DNA from 3 places in the Delftia sp. UME58 genome. Region 2 is predicted to be linked to each of the others. Evidence: predicted binding sites of a transcription regulator. Region 2 holds the regulator's gene; each other region holds the start of a gene.
The links. Region 2 encodes LexA, which represses DNA repair genes until DNA is damaged. Its sites were predicted from a motif close to ACTGTATNNNNATACAGT; they were not measured.

Region 1: A9976_RS28235 (putative DNA modification/repair radical SAM protein) is a predicted target of LexA. The motif match lies at 3,682-3,699, and genes of this name have one in related genera.
Region 3: recA (recombinase RecA) is a predicted target of LexA. The motif match lies at 4,455-4,472, and genes of this name have one in related genera.

What each region holds. Positions count from the first base shown of each region.
Region 1 is NZ_LZZV01000106.1:127,478-134,632, reverse strand. It holds gene purL (phosphoribosylformylglycinamidine synthase) at 1-1,440, shown strand, start outside; gene A9976_RS28240 (TIGR03915 family putative DNA repair protein) at 1,506-2,345, opposite strand; gene A9976_RS28235 (putative DNA modification/repair radical SAM protein) at 2,361-3,680, opposite strand; gene A9976_RS28230 (SWIM zinc finger family protein) at 4,158-5,603, shown strand; gene A9976_RS28225 (DUF5691 domain-containing protein) at 5,600-7,155, shown strand, end outside.
Region 2 is NZ_LZZV01000013.1:97,960-105,114, forward strand. It holds gene A9976_RS03930 (hypothetical protein) at 88-291, opposite strand; fluoride riboswitch at 402-465, shown strand; gene crcB (fluoride efflux transporter CrcB) at 547-933, shown strand; gene A9976_RS03940 (ATP-binding protein) at 1,112-1,669, shown strand; partial or broken gene A9976_RS03945 (sigma factor) at 1,832-1,990, opposite strand; gene A9976_RS03950 (hypothetical protein) at 2,129-2,551, opposite strand; gene lexA (transcriptional repressor LexA) at 2,714-3,388, opposite strand; gene A9976_RS03960 (asparaginase) at 3,487-4,482, shown strand; gene adk (adenylate kinase) at 4,575-5,231, opposite strand; gene kdsB (3-deoxy-manno-octulosonate cytidylyltransferase) at 5,494-6,291, opposite strand; gene A9976_RS03975 (Trm112 family protein) at 6,359-6,541, opposite strand; gene lpxK (tetraacyldisaccharide 4'-kinase) at 6,606-7,155, opposite strand, start outside.
Region 3 is NZ_LZZV01000100.1:71,088-78,242, reverse strand. It holds gene A9976_RS25855 (tripartite tricarboxylate transporter substrate binding protein) at 1-410, opposite strand, end outside; gene A9976_RS25850 (LysR substrate-binding domain-containing protein) at 520-1,503, shown strand; gene A9976_RS25845 (sensor histidine kinase) at 1,487-2,986, opposite strand; gene A9976_RS25840 (response regulator transcription factor) at 3,081-3,755, opposite strand; gene A9976_RS25835 (MarR family winged helix-turn-helix transcriptional regulator) at 3,855-4,355, opposite strand; gene recA (recombinase RecA) at 4,503-5,609, shown strand; gene recX (recombination regulator RecX) at 5,726-6,202, shown strand; gene yddG (aromatic amino acid DMT transporter YddG) at 6,199-7,119, opposite strand; gene A9976_RS25815 (hypothetical protein) at 7,142-7,155, opposite strand, start outside.

The sequences.
Region 1 (7,155 bases), on a different contig from region 2:
CAGTCCGGCAATGAAACGCCCGACCTCGATGACGCCAAGGACCTGATCGCCCTGGTCGATGCCGTCAACGACCTGCGCGCCAAGGGCCAGATCCTGGCCTACCACGACAAGGGCGACGGCGGCCTGCTGGCCACCGTGGCCGAGATGGCCTTCGCCGGCCATGTGGGCGTGGCCATCAACGTGGACATGCTGGTCACCGAAGGCGACGGCATCAGCGACAGCCGCATGGACTCGGGCGAAGGCAAGAACTGGGCTTCCCAGATCAGCGGCCGCCGCGACGACATGACGCTGCGCGCACTGTTCAACGAAGAGCTGGGCGCCGTGCTGCAGATCCGCACGGCCGACCGCGCCGCCGTGCTGCAGACCCTGCGCGAGCATGGCCTGTCCACCTGCAGCCACATCATCGGCAAGACGCGCCCCGTCTCGTCCAAAGTCGATGCGGGCAAGGGCGAGCTGCAGGTCTGGCGCGATGCCAAGTCCGTCTTCGGCGCCTCGCTCAGCGACCTGCACCAGGTCTGGGATGCCGTGAGCTGGAAGATCGCCCAGCAGCGCGACAACCCGGCCTGCGCCGACAGCGAGCACGCCGCAGCCGGCGAGCCTGCCGACCCGGGCATGCACCTGCACCTGACGTTCGACCCGGCCGAGAACCCCGCCGCACCCTTCCTGAACCTGGGCGCGCGCCCCCGCGTGGCCGTGCTGCGCGAGCAGGGCGTGAACTCCCATGTGGAAATGGCCTACGCCTTCACCGAAGCCGGCTTCGACGCGGTGGACGTGCACATGACCGACCTGCAAAGCGGCCGCGCGCAGCTGCAGGACTTCGCTGGCGTGGTGGCCTGCGGCGGCTTCAGCTACGGCGACACTCTGGGCGCCGGCATCGGCTGGGCGCGCTCCATCACCTTCAACGACAGCCTGTCCGCGCAGTTCCAGCAGTTCTTCGGCCGCAGCGACACTTTCGGCCTGGGCGTGTGCAACGGCTGCCAGATGTTTGCCGAGCTGGCCGACATCATTCCCGGTGCCCAGGACTGGCCGCGTTTCACGCAGAACCAGAGCAACCGCTTCGAGGCGCGCCTGTCCATGGTGGAAGTGCTGGAGTCGCCCAGCCTGTTCCTGCAGGGCATGGCCGGCAGCCGCCTGCCCATCGCCGTGGCCCACGGCGAAGGCTTTGCCAACTTCCGCTTCCGCGGCAATGCGGACAAGGCCATCGCCTCCATGCGCTATGTGGACAACCACGGCAAGGCCACCGAGCAGTACCCGTTCAATCCCAACGGATCGGCCGGCGGCCTGACGGCAGTGACCACGGCCGATGGCCGCTTCACGGCCATGATGCCCCACCCCGAGCGCGTGTTCCGCAACGTGCAGATGAGCTGGACCAACGGCGACAAGTCGGAATTCAGCCCCTGGATGCGCGTGTGGCGCAACGCCCGCAAGTGGCTGGGTTGATGCACTGAGCGACGCTGCAAAGCAGACAAAGGCCCTTCGGGGCCTTTGTTTTTTGGCGCCTGCCCTTACTGCTCCAGCATCTGTCCTGTGCGCGCGCGGGCCTGCTGGACCAGGGTGGAGATCAGCACCGTCTCGGGCAGGTTGTGCCAGTAGCGGCGCGGCATCTCGCGCAGCATGGCCTGCTCCTTCAGGCGCGCCGGATTGAAGGTGCTGGCGTAGTAGGTCAGCCACAGGGCCTCGCCCGCGTCGGCTGGCGGGGCATCGCTGCGGCGCGCGCCGGGCGCCAGGCGCAGCGCATGGCCGTCCCAGTGCGCGCTGCATTGCGGCGTGAGGATGGCCCAGTGCATGTTGGCAAAGCGCTTGCAGAAGAAGGGCGCTGCCGCGCGCACGATGTGGTGCTCGGGCTCGAACCAGGCGATGTGCAGCTCGGGCTGGTCCGGCCGCTGCGTGGTCCGAAAGCGCACAAAGGCGTGCATCTTGTGGATCTCGCGCGAGACGGGGCGGGCCAGGGCCTCGATGGCGCGCCAGTCCGCATCCAGTGCATCCAGCCGCAGTTCGGGCCGGGCCTGCATGCGCGCCAGCCAACGGTGGCATAGCTCGAAGCGGCCCGCCGCGCGGTGCAGGCAGGCATGGCGCAGCGCGGACATCTGGGTGTCCGACAGGGACAGCCCGGCCTCGCCGGGGCCGGCCAGCCCGGCCAGTGCCGAGGCGGGCATGGCCTGCTGCGGCGTGCTGGAAAACAGGTCCACGCCCGCGCCGAGTTGCTGCGCCCCCCGCGTGTCGGGCCACCGCCAGCGCACCACAGCGGGGTCGGCGCCATGGGCCAGCAGCGCCCTGCAGGCTGCGCGAAAGCCGGGCCAGTCGTCGGGGCTGTCGAGTTCGATGGTGAGAGCCTGTGCTTGCATGGCGTGCTCCAGGTTCTAGAACAGGCTGGCCTGCACCGCGTTTTGCACGCGCATGCCGCTGTGCCGCGCCTGGGCCTGGCTGGCCTGCGACTGCGCGATCAGCCGGGTGCGCAGCGCGGCCGAGTCGGTCTCGCCCAGCAGGGGCCGGTGGCCGTCGATCAGCACGAAGGGCAGGGCCTTTTGCACGGGCGCGCGCAGCCGCAGCAGATCGTCCAGCCGCAGCCTGCGCACGCGGCGCGCCGCCAGCAGGCGGTCCACCGTCTGCGTGCCCAGGCCCGGCACGCGCAGCAGCAGGCTGCGCGGCGCACGGTTGAGGTCCACGGGGAACTGCTGTCGGTTGGCCAGTGCCCAGGCCAGCTTGGGGTCGATCTCCAGGTCCAGCATGCCGTGGCGGCTGGCCGCCGCGATCTCGCCCGCCCCGTAGCCGTAAAAGCGCATCAGCCAGTCGGCCTGGTAGAGCCGGTGCTCGCGCATGAGGGGCGGCGCCTGCGGCGGCAGATCGCGCGAGGCATCGGGAATGGGGCTGAAGGCCGAGTAGTACACGCGGCGCAGGCCGTAGCCCGCATACAGCGTGTGGCTGGATTCGAGGATGTCGGCATCGGTTGCGCGGTCGGCGCCCACGATCATCTGCGTGCTCTGCCCGCCCGGCGCGAAGCGCGGCACGGCGGCGCGCTGCGCAGGCGCGCCGGGCAGGGACTGCGCCTGGCGCTGCTCGCGCGTGGCCGCGCGCCAGGCCTGCACCTGCCGGTCCACGCCCTGCATGGCCTGGCGTATGCGCTGTCCATCCTTTTCAGGCGCGAACTGCGCCAGGCCGCTGGCCGTGGGCAACTCCACATTGATGCTCAGGCGGTCGGCATGGCGGCCTGCCCGGGCCAGCAATTCGGGGGCGGCATCCGGGATGGTCTTCAGATGGATGTAGCCGCGAAAGTCATGCTCCTCGCGCAGCCGGCGCGCCACCTCCACCAGTTGCTCCATGGTGTAGTCGCTGGAACGGATGATGCCGCTGGACAGGAACAGCCCCTCGATGCAGTTGCGCCGGTAGAAGTCCAGCGTCAGCTGCACCACCTCGGCCACCGTGAAGCGGGCGCGCTGCACGTTGGAGCTCTTGCGGTTGATGCAGTAGCGGCAGTCGAAGATGCAGACATTGGTCAGCAGGATCTTGAGCAGCGAGATGCAGCGCCCGTCGGGCGCATAGCTGTGGCAGATGCCCATGCCGGTGACCGAGCCCATGCCCTTGCCGTCCAGCGAGTCGCGCCCCTGCGAGCCGCTGGAGGCGCAACTGGCGTCGTACTTGGCGGCGTCGGCGAGGATGAAAAGTTTGCGTTGCAGCTCCATGACTGTATGAATATACAGTAAATTCACCTGGCACACCCGATTTTCCGAGAGCCCATCCCTCGGCCAGGGTCTGGTCAGGCCTTGCCTGGCTCCGGGTTGAACACGCCGTCGCGCTATCGCCATGGCAAGCGGATTGCAATGGTTGGTAGTGCAATGGAATGAAACCGCTTTCAGTGCGGAATGAGTGCTCGCTTTCAATGAATGGGTGGTGTGCATCACGGGAAATGGTGAATGCGTGTTTCCTGCGTCTTTCGCAATGCTTGAAGGCTGGCATGGCCTGGTGCCATCAACGCACGCGCCGATATAGCGCGCTTGCTGTGCGCCATGGGCTTCCCCGTTCCTGGGAGAGAGGCTTGGTGTTGTTGTGATTTGTTTCAAGTTGCCGATAACTATTGCTGATAGGCTTTCGTGTTTGCCGGGCAGTGCCGTTTCATTCAATGCGCCCGGCGATGACAAACACTTGGAGAGGGAGCTTCGGTGTCGCGTGTATTAGGAACAGAGAGCGAAGTGCTGGCGCTGTCGCCGGACGCCTCATCCAGCAAGGCCGCCAAGGGCCTGCAATCGCCCGCCAAATGGCCCGCCATGGGCGCCAACGATGTGGCGGTATGGGGTGAATGCCAGGGCAGCGGCAGCAAGCCCTACCAGACCCAGGTGGACCTGTCGGGGCCTTCCTTCAAATGCTCTTGCCCCAGCCGCAAATTCCCCTGCAAGCACGGGCTGGCGCTGATGCTGATGCGTGCCGGCGGGCAAGTCCCCGAAGGCGGCGATCCGCCCGCCTGGGTGCAGACCTGGCTGGACAGCCGCCAGGAAAAGGCCGAGAAGAAAGAGGCCAAGGCTGCCGCCGCAGCGGCCGAGCCGCCGCCCGACCCCGAAGTCGCGGCCAGGCAACAGGCCAGGCGCGAAGACAAGCGCTGGGACAAGGTGGAGGCGGGCCTGCAGGAACTGTCGCTGTGGATGCAGGACATGGTGCGTGCGGGCCTGGCCAACCAGGCCGGCGACGCGCAGATGCGCCAGCGCTGGAACAACATGGCCGCGCGCATGGTCGATGCGCAGGCCACGGGCATGGCGGCGCGCATCAAGGATTGCCGGGATCTGGTGGACAGCCACCGCGACTGGCCGCGCGACATGCTGGTGCAGCTGGGCCACTGGCAGTTGATCATCGACGCCGTGCGCCGACGCGAATCGCTCAGCCCCGAGGTCAAGGCCGACGTGATGGCGGCGCTGGGCTGGCCCATGGACAAGGCCGAGGTGCAGGCCAGGGGCCAGTCGGTCGAGGACGAATGGCTGGTGGCCGGCCTGCGCATGATCGAGCGCGAAGGCCGGCTTATGGAGCGGCGCGTCTGGCTGCAGGGCCAGCGCACGGGGCGCATGGCCCTGGTGCTGGACTATGCGCAGGGCGGGCGCGGCTTTGAATCGGCCTGGGTGCCTGGCCATCGCTACGGCTGCGCGCTGAATTTCTATCCGGGCCACGCGCCGCTGCGCGCCATTGCGGCCAATGGCAACGGGCCTGCGCTGCCTGCCGATGGCGCCAGCCCGCTGGCCACCTCGGCCGTGGGCGACGTCCTGCAACTGCTGGGCCAGCGCATTGCCGCCAACCCGCTGCAGGCCACGCAGCCGCTGTGCCAGGACCGGCTGCGGCTGGTGCCCGCCCAGGGCCAGTGGTTCGCGGCCTGGCCCCAAGCGCCGGATGCATCGCCGGTCGCCCCTGGCACGGCGGCGCCAGTGCAGCCCGTCCCCGTGGCGATTGACGATGCCCAGGCCTGGCACCTGCTGGCGCTCAGCGGCGGTGCGCCCATGCAGCTGTTTGGCGAATGGGAACCCGGCCCGGCCGTGGGCCGCTGGCGGCTGCTGAGCGCCTGGCAGGCCCGCGAGGGCGACGGCGCCCAGCAATGTATCTGGCAGAACCAGGGTGATCCGGTATGAGCAACGCACAACTTTGGGCTGCGCTGCAGCAATCGGCCATGGTCGGCTCGGACCGGCTGGCCGTGCCGCCTGCGCTGGCTTCGGGCGTGGACCCGTCCGCAACCGGGTCGCAGCAGGCCGTGCAGGCGGCGCTGCAGCCCCGCGCCGACCTGCCCGGTGACTCGCCCGCCCAGCAACTGCTGCGCGCCAGCGCCGTGGCGGCCGTGTTCGAGCGGGTAGGCTGGCAGCCTGGCGCGCAGGTGCGCCTGACGGCACCGCTGGCCGTGCCCGCCGCAGCGCCTGCGGAGTCGCGCACCGCGCCTGCCGATGCGCGCCTGCACACCCTGATGGGCGACGTGCTCAAGGACGGCCCGTTCGAGCTGCAGGCCTCCATGCTGCGCACCCTGGACCAGGCCGGCCAGCGCCTGCCCCATGACCTGCTGGTGCCCGCGCTGGAGCAGGGCCGCCAGTCCGTGGAGCTGCGCCAGTGGCTGGCCCCCGTGCTGGGCGAGCGCGGACGCTGGCTGGGCGCGCTCAACCCGCAATGGGGCTATGCCAGCGGCGTGGAGGAAACCGCCGACCCCGAGCTGGTCTGGCAGGAGGGCTCGGTGGAGCAGCGCGTGGCCCTGCTGCGCAGCGAGCGCGCAACCGATGCCGCCAAGGCCCGCACGCGGCTGGAAGGCAGCCTGAAGGAGCTGGGCGCCAAGGAGCGCCTGCCCCTGGTCCAGGCCCTGGCCGTGGGGCTGGGCATGGACGATGAGCCGCTGCTCGAAAAACTGCTGTCCGACCGCAGCAAGGAGATCCGCGAGAACGCCGCGCAAATGCTCTCGTGCCTGCCGGACAGCGCGCACAGCCAGCGCGTCATGGGCTGGATGCAGTCCATGCTGCAGCAGGACGACAAGGGCCAGTGGATCGTGGAGCCTCCCGAAGAGGGCTCCAAGGAATGGGAGCGCGACGGCATCGCGCTCAAGCCCGACGCCTACCACCGTGGCGGCAAGAAGGCCTGGCTGCTGGAGCAGATGGTGCAGCTCACGCCCGTGTCCTTCTGGACCCGCGCCCTGGGCCTGACGCCCCTGGAAGTGATGGAGTGGAGCCGGCGCAGCGACTGGAAATCCTCGCTGCGCCAGGGCTGGGTGCGGGCCTTGCAATACCAGCTGGACGTGGAATGGATCGATGCCGCCCAGACCATGGGCCGCGACATGCGCCACGACGCGCTCCTGCCCGCCCTCATGGCCCGGCTGTCCCGCGAGGAACGCGAGTCCCGCTGGATTGCCCAGTTCGAGCGCGACAGGCACAAGCTCATCGACGCCATCGAGGGCATGTCCCAGTCGCTGGGCGGTGCCGAACTGCTCTCGCCCGCGCTGTCGGCGCGGCTGACCGAGGCACTGCACGTGGCCGTGGGCGGCAAGCAGATCACGGGCAACTGGCACAGCTACCGCGCCGACCAGGCCCTGCTGTCCTGTGCGCGCATGCTGGACGTGACCGCGCTGGAGCGCTTTGCCGACCTGTGGCGCAAGCCCTCGGTGCTGGATGCGCAATCCGAGCCTGAGCCCGAGCCGCAACCCGAACCTGC
Region 2 (7,155 bases):
GGACCTGATCGGATCCGAATTGCAGACGAAGAATTGTGCTTTGATCCGTATTCCTGACAATTCGCACCTTGGCTCCAAGCGCCCGCTTCACTCGGCGTCCCGCAAGGCAGCGCGGCGGGCTGCTTCGGCGGTCTCCTGAGCTTGCTTCTCGGCTTGCCTGAAACGTTCTTGTGCCGTGGCCGATGTGCCGTCATGGCCGCCCGCGGCGCGCTCACCGATGTGAATGTTGGAAAGCCTTGCTGTGCCGTACAGCAAAGCCGCTGCAATGATCAGGAGCGCGATGAATTTCATTGTTGCATTGTGCCGCTGGTCCTTTGGGAATGGCCGGCATCTGCGGAGCAATCTCACACCTCTGCCGCTTGACAGGTCCAGAGTAAACTCGCCCCGGCGGCCAGCACTCGCTGCACGATGGGAATGGAGCTTCCCGAAACCGCCTTGCAAAGGGCTGATGGCTCCTGCCTTGGTGGGATGTGTCCTGCCGGTGGCGGGGCCATGTCTTGATCCTGCCCGGCACGCCCGTCCCGGTTATTCGATGAAAGGACGGTCATGGGGTTCTACGGATTCATTCTGGTGTTCGTTGGAGGTGGTCTGGGGTCTGCGCTCAGGCATGGCACGAACTTGCTCGCGCTGCGGCTGGTGGGCAGTGCGTATCCGCTGGGTACGTTGGCGATCAATGTGCTGGGTGCCTTCATGATGGGGGTGGTGGTGGAGTGGTTTGCGCTCAAGACATCGCTGCCGCAGAGTGCGCGGCTGTTCATCACCACGGGCATTCTGGGTGGCTTCACCACGTTTTCGACGTACGCGCTGGAGGTCGGCATGCTGTATGAGCGTGGCGATTGGCTGGCCTCCGTGCTGTATGCGCTGGGCTCGCTGGTACTGGGCGTGGCCGCGCTGTTTGCGGGGTTGGGGCTGGTGCGCATGGTGGCCCATTGAGGCACTGTGATTGCGCTATGCTGTGCGCCATGGCCCGTATGAACGCAACGCAGATTATTCGCACCATCCATTGGATGGTGGGTTAGCCAGCGGCCTTCAACGCCATGCAACCCGCCCAGACGAGGCGGGTTTTTTCATTCCGCCTCCGGGGTTTTCTCATGCCTTTCAGGAGATGGATATGCAGGTTTCCGAACAGTCCCGGCCCCGTTGTGCAAAACATGCCGATGCCACTGTCGCCAACGCGCGGCTTGCCACGCTGCACATGGTCTGCGGCAAGATCGGATCGGGCAAGTCAACGCTGGCGCGGCAATTGGCGTCCGGGCCCGGAACGGTGCTGGTCAGCGAGGATTCCTGGCTGGCCGGCCTGTACCCCGGCGAGATGCAGTCGGTGGCCGATTACGTGCGTTGCAGCGCGCGGCTCAAGGGGTTGATGGGCGCACATGTGCAGGCGCTGTTGAGCACTGGCGTGTCGGTGGTGCTGGACTTTCCGGCCAATACCCTGGAGGGGCGGGGCTGGGCGCGCAGCGTGTTCGAGAAAGTGGGCGCCTCGCACCGCCTGCATTTCCTGGATGTGCCTGACGAGGTCTGCAGGCAGCGCCTGCGGGCGCGCAATGCGGCAGGCGAGCATCCGTTTCAGGCCAGCGATGAGCAGTTCGACCTGATCACGAGCTACTTTGTCGCGCCCTCCGACGAGGAGGGCTTCGACGTGGTGCATCACCCGTATGCGCCCGCCTGAAGCGCCGGTCTGGACGAGACACTTCTGCCAGTCCTGTCGCAGGGCCGCTGTGGCAAAGGCGCCACGCAGTTTCACGTGCCAGGCGGCGGCCTCATGCAAGGCGCGGCGGTCGTTGCTTTCCAGATGTCTCTCGCCCATGCGGCTATGCCAGGACCAGGTGACGACCAAGCCCCGGGCGATGGTGGCCAGATAGCGCCTGGGTTCGCGGATGTCTTGCTTCGGCAGGGGCGAGCGCGGCAGGCGCACAAAGGTGTCATGGGCCAGGTCGGCGGCATCGTCACGGTTGCCCAGGTGTTTGCGCAGCAGACAGAGGGCATCCATTTGTTGCACGTGCGCTACAGGGTGGTGGTGGCCGCAAGCCTGCGCCAGCTTCGCACAGGCCGATTCCTCGTGCGGCGCGTGGTCCGCGCCGCCCATGTTTGTGTCGTGCAAGGTGTGTCGCACACCTTGCATCGGGCCTCAGTTGGCTGCGGCTCCGCCATGCGCCTCCAGGCGCTCCAGCGCAGCGCAGACATCGGCCATTCGCCCGGAGATGAACAGGCATTCAGGCTGTTCCTGTGGCGACCGCTGAATGATGCGCAGGCCTGAAGACTGCTCAGGTGCGGCTTGCAGGGCGGGCTGCGTCGGCAGCAAGGGCAGGATCAGCTGGGCATCTCCAGGGTCTGCAGCGCGTGCAGCCTTGCCGCGGCGCTGCTGGCTGCGCCGGCGTGCCTTGCTGAAAGAGATCACGTTGGCGGGCTCGGGTGCTGTGGCAGGTGTTGGCTGGCCCGCAGGGGCTTGTGCAAGAGGCATGGCCGACTCCATGGCGGTCGCAGTCAGGCGGATGCCATGTGCCAGGCGCAGGAAGGAAAGAGAGGACAGTGTTGGCAGAGCGAATCCCATGTGACGACTCCTGTTGGCGTGTTTCAAAGAGGCATGGACACAGGCAGGATTGCGGTTTTCGGGCAAAGCTCCGCCCAGGGCGAAGCTGCAAGGCTTCGCGCCTACCACCTGGACGGTGCATGAAATAGGGGGTGGCAACCCGTGCAGGGCTGCCCGTCCGGCTTACATGGACATGCTGTTGCGGATCAGCCCCACGGCCAGGCCTTCAATGGCAAAGGCCTCTTCGGGGGCGACGCGGATCACCGGGTAATCGGGGTTTTCCGGCAGAAGTTCCACGCCCTGCGTGGTGCGGCGCAGGCGCTTGACGGTGACTTCATCGCCCAGGCGCGCCACGACGATCTGGCCGTTGCGTGCTTCGTGCGCAGACTGCACGGCCAGCAGGTCGCCGTCCATGATGCCCGCGTCGCGCATGGACATGCCACGCACACGCAGCAGATAGTCGGGGCGGATCTGGAACAGGCTGGGCTCGACGGAATAGGTTTGGTCGATATGTTCCTGGGCGAGAATGGGTGAGCCCGCCGCAACGCGGCCCACCAGGGGCAGCATCAGCGGTGCCAGGGCCGACAGCGGCAGTCCGAAGCTGGTTCCGCGCGCGGCATTGATGTTGCGCACTGTGTCGGTACGCAGGCGAATGCCGCGCGAGGTGCCGCTGACCAGTTCGATCACGCCTTTGCGGGCCAGGGCTTGCAGGTGTTCCTCTGCAGCGTTGGCGGACTTGAAGCCCAGCGTGTTGGCGATTTCCGCGCGTGTGGGGGGCGCGCCCGTGCGGGAGATGGCGGCCTGGATCAGGTCCAGGATCTGTTGCTGGCGGGCGGTGAGCTTGGGATGGTCGAGCATGGCGTGCGTCCGGTCCTTGAGAGCAGATGGCGGGCTGGCAGGTCATCTGATGATTTATACAGTATCTGTATTTTTAACCAGTTTTCCAAGAGGTGCAAGTGGGGCAGTCAAAGTTGGTGATTCTGGGCACGGGCGGGACCATCGCCGGCCGGGCGGATTCGCAGTCGCAGGGAGTCGGGTACAAGGCCGGGCAGATCACGGTGCAGTCGCTGCTGGATGCTGTACCGGACCTGGAGCAGCAGGCGCTGGGCCCCGTGCAGACGCAGCAGATCGCGCAGGTGGACAGCAAGGATATGGACTGGCCCGTGTGGCGCGCGTTGCTGCACGCTTGCGTGCAGGCGCTGGAGGATGCGGACACGCGCGCCGTGGTGATTACGCATGGAACGGACACGCTGGAAGAGACAGCCTGGCTGCTGCACAGCCTGTTGCCGGCCACCAAGCCCATTGTGCTGACCTGCGCCATGCGCCCGGCCACGGCCCTGTTGGCCGACGGGCCGCAGAATCTGCGCGATGCCGTGACCGTGGCTGCCAGCGGCGGGCGCAGCGGTGTATGGGTTGTGGCGGGCGGCGAGGTGCATGCGGCAGCCCAGGTGCAGAAGGTCCACCCCTACCGGCTGCAGGCAATGCGCTCCGTGGAAGGCGGGCCGCAGGCGTTGGTGGAGGAAGGGCGTGTGCGCTGGCTGGTGCCCGATGCGCCGTCCTCCCCCTCCGCGCCGGCGCTGTCCGCGCTGGCCGTGGTGCCTGCGTCCATGTCATCGGATCTGCTGGCGCTGGATGAACTGCCCTGGGTCGAGGTGGTGTTCAGTGGCGCCTTGGCGCGTGCCAGCGGCGTGGATGCGCTGGTGGCGGCAGGCGTGCGTGGCATCGTCGTGGCTGGCACGGGCAACGCGACGGTTCACGAAGGCATGGAAGCGGCCCTGCAGCGCGCCCGCGGCAAGGGCGTCTGGATCTGGCGGGGCACGCGCTGTGCCGAAGGCCTGCCCGTGGCCTCCGGCCTTGGGGCCAACCCGGCAGAGGCCGATCTGGCGCAGCTGCCCGTGGCAAAAGCCCGGATTGCGATGATGCTGGCGCTGGCCGCGCAGCCGCGCGACTGAGCCGGGCGGCGCCGCCGGCATTTCTTCAGTTGCTGGCGGTCAACAAAAAAGCACCCGGCGGGTGCTTTTTTCGTTGCGGCACATGGCCTGCCTCACTCAGCCAGTGCAGCCAGTGCGCGTTGGGTGATGTCCTCGACCGAGCCCAGGCCGCTGATGGCGCGGTACTTGGGTGCCGCTGCGGCTTCCTTTTCGGCCCATGCGCGGTAGTAGTCCACCAGGGGGCGGGTCTGGCTGCTGTAGACGTCCAGGCGCTTCTTGACGGTTTCTTCCTTGTCGTCTTCGCGCTGCACCAGCGGCTCGCCGGTCACGTCGTCCTGGCCTTCGACCTTGGGCGGGTTGAACTTGACGTGGTAGGTGCGGCCCGAGGCGGGGTGGGAGCGGCGGCCGCTCATGCGTTCGATGATGGCGTCGAAGGGCACGTCGATCTCGAGCACATAGTCCAGCTTCACGCCAGCGGCCTTCATGGCGTCGGCCTGGGGAATGGTGCGGGGGAATCCATCAAACAGGAAGCCGTTGGCGCAGTCGGCCTGGGCGATGCGTTCCTTGACCAGATTGATGATCAGGTCGTCGCTGACCAGTTGGCCGGCGTCCATCACGGCCTTGGCCTGCTGGCCCAGGGGCGTTCCGGCCTTGACGGCGGCACGCAGCATGTCACCGGTGGAAATCTGGGGGATGCCGTACTTCTGGCAGATGAAAGCGGCTTGCGTGCCTTTGCCGGCGCCGGGTGCGCCCAACAAAATCAGTTTCATGGAAGTCCTTGAGGAGAGTAGAAATTCTTGTCTGCCGGATCGGCCCACCGGGGCGGACAGTCCATGCGTCATATTTTTGTCGCGGGCAAGGATAGCACGCACAGGGCTAACACTGGCTTACACGCAGAGGGCAAAACTGTCGCCTGTGCAATCTCCAAAAACTGCGTTTTGCTGTCCGACAAAACCGCATGTGCCGTTGTGTTGTGAATGGCGATGCCGGGCATCGCCATTGGCGCATCTGTCAGCGTGCGCGGGATCGGATTCAGGCGGACAACCGGGCGCGCACCCGTTCCAGGTCTTCGGGGGTGTCCACGCCGGGGCCTGGTGCATGGGGCGTGAGGTGGACGGCGATGCGGTGGCCGTGCCACAGCGCACGCAACTGCTCCAGCGCCTCCAGCACCTCGGTGGGGGCGGGAGAAAGCTGCGGGAAGCTGCGCAGGAAACCGGCACGGTAGCTGTAGATGCCGATGTGGCGCAGTGGTGCGAAGCCGGGGTGGCCCGGCGCTGCCGATGCCGCTGCAGATGCCGCCTCCCACCATGCCTGGCCTGCATGTTCACGCGCAAAGGGGATGGGGGCGCGGCTGAAATAGTGGGCCATGCCCTGGGCATCGCAGACGACCTTGACCACGTTCGGGTTGGTGAAGTCGGCCAGGCTGTCGATGGCATGTGCAGCTGTGCCCATGCTGGCCGAGGGCCGCTGCGGCAGCAGGGCGGCCACGGCATCGATGAGGTCGGGAGCGATCAACGGTTCGTCGCCCTGGACGTTGACGACGATGTCGTCGCCATCCAGGCCCAGCAGTTCGCAGGCCTCGGCCAGGCGGTCGCTGCCGCTGGCGTGGTCGTTGCGGGTGAGCACGGCCGCAACGCCGTGCGCGGCGCAGGCGGCGACGATGCTTTCGTCATCGGCCGCGACCACGCAGCGCGTGGCGCCGCTGAGGCCGGCGCGCTGTGCCACGCGCACGACCATGGGAAGGCCTGCAATGTCTGCAAGGGGCTTGCCCGGCAGGCGGCTGGAGGCAAGGCGGGCAGGAATCAGAACCGTGAAGGGCGCGTTGGACATGGTGCGTTGCGGAGGTGGTCGAAAGTGCGGGCGCGGGCGGCGTCGGAAATCGGGCCTTGCGGCGCGATCAGTCCTCGAGCTCGTCGTCGTCCAGCGTGCGGGCTTCGGCCTCCAGCAGCACCGGGATGCCGTCGCGCACGGGGTAGGCCAGGCGGGCGCTGCGCGAGACCAGTTCCTGGTGCTCGCGGTCAAAGCGCAGCGGGCCTTTGGTGACGGGGCAGACCAGCAGTTCGAGAAGTTTGGCGTCCATGGCGGATCCTGTGTTTTGGAGGGGGAGGGCGGGCCGTGGCGGCCAGCCAAGACGGTGATGATAGTCAGGCGCGTGGCCTGCGCAGCGCCTGCAGCCGCTGATCCAGCAGCGCCCAGAAATCTGGCGGCAGCTGCAATTGCAGCGCAACAGACCAGGCCTGGGGATGGGTACGCCACAGCTTGACTGCATCCTTTTCGGTGCAGACCAGCGGGTCTTCATCGCGTCCCAGGCGCTGGAAGCTCTCAAAATTATAGTGATCCGGCAGCGCCTGGGCGTGCCCCAGCGCCAGGCCCTGTTCACTGGCCAGCATGGAGAAAAAGCCCTCGGGCCGGGCCACGGCGGCCACGGCCTCCACGGGCCGTCCGCGCAGGGCCGCCAAGGGGATGCGCTCACCGTGCGCATTGACGCCTTCCGCGGCCAGTTGGCGCTGCATGGCAAAGGCGGGCGCATCCGTTGGCGGACAGGCGCCCGCATGCAGCACGGCGGTGACGGGGCGCGGCCAGGATTCGCGCAGCGGGCCTGCCGGCAGCAGCCAGCCATTGCCGATGCCGTCGTCGTTGAAGACGCACAGCTCGATGTCGCGGGCCAGGGCCAGGTGCTGCAGGCCGTCGTCG
Region 3 (7,155 bases), on a different contig from region 2:
TTGTTGGCGGGCACCAGCTTGGGGTTGATCACGATCACGCCGGGCGCCTTGACGATCTCGGTCACGCCGACGAAGTCGTTGATGGCGTCGTAGGGCAGCTTCTTGAACACGGCGGGGTTCACGCCGTGCGTGGACAGCGTGGCGATGCCGAAGGTCACGCCGTCGGTGGCACGCGCCACTTCGGCCATGCCGATGGAGCCGCCAGCGCCGGCCTTGTTCTCGATCACCACGGCCTGGCCGCCCAGCAGCTTGGGCAGCACGTCCTGCATGTTGCGCGGGACCATGTCGGTGGAACCACCAGCAGGGAACGGAACGACGATGCGCAAGGGACGGGAGGTGTCCTGGGCGAAGGACATTCCAGGAACGACAGAAGAAGCGGCGATGGAAGCAAGGAAATGGCGTCGTTGCATAGGATCTTTCTTACAAACAAGTTCAGATTAAAAGAAATCTGCTCACAAAAAAAGCAAATACTGTGCCTGTTAATATTCCAAACAGGAATACTTTCATCATATCCCTGTCATGAGTTTGCGCCGCCTCAACCCGCCCATGCATCTGCTGCGCGCTTTCTCCACCGTGGTGCGCTTCGGGGGCGTCTCGCGCGCGGCCGAGGCCTTGCACCTGACGCAAAGCGCAGTCAGCAAGCAGATCCAGGAGCTGGAGAAGTGGGTGGGCGTGCCGCTGTTCGAACGCGAGCGCAAGCGGCTGAGCCTGACGCCTGCGGGCGAGCGCTATGAGCGCGCAGTGCGCGCCCTGCTGGGCCAGCTGGAGGCCGCCACCCTCGAACTCATCACCAGCGATGACAGCCGAGGCGCGCTGCACCTGTCATCGCTGCCGACTTTCGCGGCCAAGTGGCTGATCCCCAGGCTGCCCCAGTTTCAGCAGCGCTATCCACAGATCACGCTGCACTTTGTACCCTACGTACACAGCTACCAATTTGACAGTCCGGGGCTGGACTGCGCAATTTTGTTTGGCGACGGGCACTGGAACGGTGCGCACGCCCACTATCTGGTGGGCCGCCAGGTGGTGCTGATCGCGCCGCCGCGCGGCGCGGGTCCCGAAGCACGCATCACCACCCCACAGGACGTGGCTCGCTGCACCCGGCTGCGCCATGTGACCATTCCCGATGCCTGGGCGCGCTGGAGCGAGGCCCATGGCGTCAACGGCATCAGCCCTCTTGCGGGCCCGCAGTTCGACCAGTTCCAGACCATCATCCGCGCCGTCATGGCCGGCATGGGCATCGCCCTGGTGCCGCGCTGCCTGGTGCAGGACGAGATCGCGGCCGGCCTGGTGAACGAGCCCCTGCCCCAGCACGGCTACCAAAGCGCCCTGGGCTACTGGCTGTGCTATCCGGCCGACCGCGCCAACCACGGCACCCTGGGCATCTTCCGCAACTGGCTGGTGGACCATGCCGCGCAGACGCCGGGACGGATCGCGGTGGCCCCCGTGGCCCCCGGGGGATCTGCGGCAGCCGCGGAAGCCGCGCCACCTACGCCGCAGGCTTAGGCGGCGGCGGCGAACGCAGCGCCGTGAAGCGCACGCTGAAGCGCGCACCCGGGGGCTGCTGGCCCGGATGCGCATCCTCCAGCACCACCTGGGCGCCATGCTGGCGCGCGATCTCCAGCACGATGGGCAGGCCCAGGCCCGAGCCGTCGGCCTCCGAGCCCAGCACACGGTAGAACGGCTGGAACACCAGCTCGCGCTCGGCCTCGGGCACGCCGGGTCCCGAATCCTCCACCTGCAGCAACAGGACCTGGCCGAAGGGGTCGGCCAGCACGCGCACCGTGACCATGCCGGGCCGGCTGCTGCTGGAAGGCGTGTAGTTGATGGCGTTGTCCACGAGGTTGCGCACCAGCTCCGTCAGCAGCGTGGCATTGCCCTGCAGCCACACGCCGGTGGCAAATGACTCGGCGCCGTCGTAGCCCAGGTCCACATGCTTGTCCATGGCGCGTGGCAGGCAGTCGCGCACCACGTCGGTGACGATGCGCACCAGGTTGCAGGGCTGCATGGCCAGGCCCCGTCCCACGCCGGCGCTCTCGGCGCGCGCCAGCGCCAGCAACTGGTTCACCGTGTGCGTGGCGCGGATGCTGGAGCGCGCAATCTGGGCCAGGGACTGCCGCAACTCCTCCGTGCTCACGCCCTCGCGCTGGGCCAGTTCGGCCTGCATGCGCAGCCCGGCCAGCGGTGTCTTGAGCTGGTGGGCCGCGTCGGCCAGGAAGCGCTTTTGCGTGGCCAGCGAATCACCGAGCCGGCCCAGCAAGTCGTTGACCGAGTCCACCAGCGGCACGACCTCCAGCGGCACGTCCTTGTGGTTGATGGGCGAGAGGTCCTCGGGCCGGCGTGCGCGGATGCGCTCCTCCAGCCGGTGCAGCGGCTTGATGCCGCGCGCCAGCGCCAGCCACACCAGCAAGGCGGCCAGCGGCAGGATGACGAACTGCGGCAGCATCACGCCCTTGATGATTTCCGTGGCCAGCACACTGCGCTTTTCGCGCGTCTCGGCCACCTGGACCAGGGCCTGGGGCTCGTCGGGCAGGGGCATGCGCACCCAGACATGGGCCACGCGCAGGTCAATGCCGCGGAACTCGGCATCGCGCAGTTGCACGGTGCCGCCGGAGGGGAGGCCGGGCAGCGCGCCCGCAAGCGCCGCCTCGTCAGGTTCGGGCGGCGGCGGCAGATCGCGCTCCCCGGCCAGGTACTCGCCCTTGACACCCAGCACCTGGAAATACACGGTGTCCGACTCGTCGGCGCGCAGGATCTCGCTGGCCGATTGCGGCAGGTTGAACAGCACCTTGCCGTGCTGCACCATCACCAGCTGCGCCAGCGCCTGGGCGTTGTACTCCAGCGCGCGATCGAACGGCTTGTTGGCCAGGCCCTGGGCCACCAGCCAGGTCAGCGCCAGGCTCACGGGCCACAGCAGCAGCAGCGGCGTGAGCATCCAGTCAAGGATCTCGCCGAACAGTGAGCGCTGTTCACGCTGGAAGATTTTCATCGGCGGGCAGCCCTCACGACGGGTTCACGGCCCCGTGGCATCCGCCACTATGCGCAGGCAAGCCAACCCGGGCCTGACAGCCAGGGCAGCGGCCTCAGGAAGCGATCTTCTCAAGGCAGTAGCCCAGGCCGCGCACGGTGGCGATGCGGATGGGGCCGCGCTCTATCTTCTTGCGCAGGCGGTGGATATAGACCTCGATGGCGTTGTTGCTGACCTCGTCGCCCCATTCGCACAGGCGCTCGACCAGCTGGTCCTTGCTGACCAGCCGGCCCGCACGCTGCAGCAGCACTTCCAGCAGGCCCAGTTCGCGCGCCGACAGCTCGACCATCTTGCCGTCGATGGTGGCCACGCGGCCAGCCTGGTCGTAGACCAGGGGGCCATGCTTGATGGTGCTGCTGGCGCCACCCATGCCGCGCCGCGTGAGCGCACGCACACGCGCCTCCAGCTCGGACAGCGCAAACGGCTTGGCCATGTAGTCGTCGGCGCCGTAGTCCAGCCCCTGCACGCGCTCTTCCACGCTGTCAGCTGCCGTGAGGATGAGCACCGGCAGCGCATCGCCCCGGCCGCGCAGCTTCTTGAGCACTTCGAGTCCGTGCATCTTGGGCAGGCCCAGGTCCAGGATGAGCAGGTCGAACTCGCTGCTGGTCATCAGCGCGGTATCGGCCTCGCTGCCGTTGGCCACATGGCTGACCACGGCGCCCGAGCCGCGCAGGCTGCGCAGCAGACCATCGGCCAGGACCTGGTCATCTTCGGCAATCAGAATGCGCATGGGGTTGTCTCCTGAAATACAGACGCGCTCTGGATGTTGGAAATGCGCGCCTTTGATTCCCAGGATTCTAGGATGCGCCCCGCCCCAAGGGCAGGGACCTTACCCGAGTGAGCCGCCGCCCGCATAGGCCTCCAGCCCCAGCGCCACCACGGTGGCGATGTCGTCGCCGACTTCCTCGCGGAACTCGGCCTCGGCCTGGGACACGGCGTCATGGAAGGCCTGCAGCCAGGCCAGGCCCGCAGGCGTGAAGCGGATGCGGCGCGCGCGCGCATCGCGCTCGTCGCTTTCGCGCGTGACCAGGCCCCAGGCCTCGCACTGGGCCACCAGGTCGCCCATGGACTGCTTGGTCATGCCAGCGCGCTCGGCCAGGTCGGTGAGCCTGTCGCCGGCCAGCGACAGATGCCGCGTGATGTGGATGTGGGCCGCGCCCACCTTGTCGCGCGCCGCAAGATTGGACAGCGCCAGCGGCACCTCCACATCGCGCGCCATGAGCTGCAGCACACGCGCGTCGAACCGCCGCATGGCATGGCCGAGCAGGCGGCCCAGGTGGGTCTGGCGCCAGGCATCGGCGGGCGGCGTGACGGGGGAAAACTCACTCATGGATGCATTGTGGAGGCAAATCCAACAAGTCAGGAAAACTGACTAAAAACACCAACAAAACAAACCAACAAGCCCATAAACTACTGTTCAAGCATCCAGCCTGAATGCAAATACAGAGCTGAAACCCTAGCCAACCCAGGAGTCCGCATGAACACCGCCGTCACCACCGCCAACAGTGAAAAAGCCAAGGCCCTGCAGGCCGCACTCGCCCAGATCGAAAAGCAGTTCGGCAAGGGCACGATCATGCGCCTGGGTGAAGGCGAAGCCATCCAGGACATCCAGGTCGTCTCCACCGGCTCCCTGGGCCTGGACATCGCCCTGGGCGTTGGCGGCCTGCCCCGTGGCCGCGTGATCGAGATCTACGGCCCTGAATCCTCGGGCAAGACCACGCTGACGCTGCAGGTCATCGCCGAAATGCAAAAGCAGGGCGGCACCTGTGCCTTCATCGACGCAGAACACGCGCTGGACACCGGCTACGCCCAGAAGCTGGGCGTGAACCTCAATGAAGTGCTGATCAGCCAGCCCGATACCGGCGAGCAGGCCCTGGAGATCGTGGACAGCCTGGTGCGCTCGGGCGCCGTGGACATGATCGTCGTGGACTCGGTGGCCGCGCTGACACCCCGGGCCGAAATCGAAGGCGAGATGGGCGACCAGTTGCCCGGCCTGCAGGCCCGCCTGATGAGCCAGGCGCTGCGCAAGCTGACGGCCACCATCAAGAAGACCAACTGCATGGTCATCTTCATCAATCAGATCCGCATGAAGATCGGCGTGATGTTCGGCAGCCCCGAAACCACCACGGGCGGCAATGCGCTGAAGTTCTACGCCTCGGTCCGCCTGGACATCCGCCGCACCGGCACCATCAAGAAGGGCGACGAGGCCATCGGCAACGAGACCAAGGTCAAGGTCGTCAAGAACAAGGTCTCGCCTCCGTTCAAGACCGCCGAGTTCGACATCCTCTTCGGCGAGGGCATCTCGCGCGAAGGTGAAATCCTGGACATGGGCGTCAACGCCAAGATCCTCGACAAGTCGGGCGCCTGGTATGCCTACAACGGCGAGAAGATCGGCCAGGGCCGTGACAACGCCCGCGAATTCCTGCGCGAGAACCGTGGCCTGGCCGTGGAGATCGAGAACAAGGTTCGCGACGGCCTGGGCATCGCCCTGCTGCCCACGACCGGTGGCGATGCCCCCGAAGCCAAGGCCCCCAAGGCGGCCGCCAAGGCCAAGGCCGACAAGGACGGCGTGATCGAAGCCTGAGCGCCCAGCCCCCTCACAGCAGGCGCCGCAGCGCCTGCGCACACTGTGTTTGCCATCTTGGCGCAGGCTCACGTCTGCGCCTTTTTTATTCAGGACGATTCAGGAGACGCTGCCGCATGGGATTCGCCAAGCTGTCGCTCAAGGGCCGGGCGCTCAAGCTGCTGGGCCAGCGCGAACATTCACGACTGGAGCTGGAACGCAAGCTCGCCCCCCATGTGGAGGAAGGCGAAGACCTGGGCGCCATGCTCGACGCGCTGGAGCAGCGCGGCTTCATCAGTGCCCAGCGCGTGGCCGAGTCCGTGCTGCACCGCAAGGCCGCGCGCTTTGGCACGGCACGCGTGGTGCAGGAGTTGCGCAGCAAGGGACTGGACGACGGCCTGGTGCGCGCCGCCGCCGAGCAACTGCGTGCCACCGAACTGCAGCGTGCCCATGCCGTGTGGCGCCAGCGCTTCGGTGCACCACCGGCCACACCGCAGGAACGACTCAAGCAGATGCGCTTTCTGGCTGCGCGCGGTTTTGGTGGAGAAATTGCGAGCAAGGTGCTGCGGGGGCGCAGCGAAGACTGGGACGCGGGAGCAGAGGACGAAGGCTAGTCTGCGCGCCGGGTAGCACCCCAGCACACCAGCGACCCCACGGTCACCAGCACCACGCCCTGCCAGAATCCCCAGCCCGGCTGCACCTGCAGCCAGGCACTGGCCAGCAGCGCCGAGAACACAGGCGTGAAGTACGACGCTGCAGCCATCACGGCCAGGTGCCCGTGCTGTATGCCGTGCTCCCAGCAGCTGTAGCCCAGGGCGGTGAGCCCACCCACGGCCAGCAATTGCAGCACCACGGTGCCCGACCATTGCATGCTGCCTTCACCGCCCAGCCACAGCCACTTGATCCACAACGCCAGCGCGGTCCATATCAGGAAAAGGCCCACGGCATTGTGGCCACCGCCCCAGCGCCGCGCAGCCAGCGAATAGCAGGGCCACAGCAAGGCCGCGCCAAAAGCGAGTCCATACGCCAGCGGGTTGGACAGCATGTGGTCCGCCATGCCCCGCAGTTGCAGGGAGTCGCCGCCCAGCACGCGCGTCAGGCCCCACAGGCACAGCAGCACGCCGGGCCACAGCCACCAGCGCGCATGCTGCTGGCGCAGCAGTACGGCCAAAACGATGGTCAGGCTGGGCCACAGGTAATTGATCAGCCCCAGCTCCAGCGCCTGGGCGCGGTCCTGTGCCAGGCCAATCGCCAGCGACAGGCAGATCTCGTAGACCGCAAAGAGCAGGCCGCAGCCCCAGAAGTAGGCCGGATGCATGGCCCGCCACTGCGAGGGCCTGGGCAGGCCGCGCACGGCGGCCACGCACAGGGCGCTGACCGTGTAGAGCATGGCGGCGCCGCCCACGGCGCCCAGCGGCTCGGCCACCGAGCGCATCAGGCCCACGGTGCAGCTCCAGCACACCACGGCCAGCAGTCCGATGGCGGTGGCCCGGCCGGCGGCCACGGGTGAGTTGTTCTGCAAGGAAGACACGTCGATGGCTGCGCGCGGCAGATCAGTGCGGTTGCA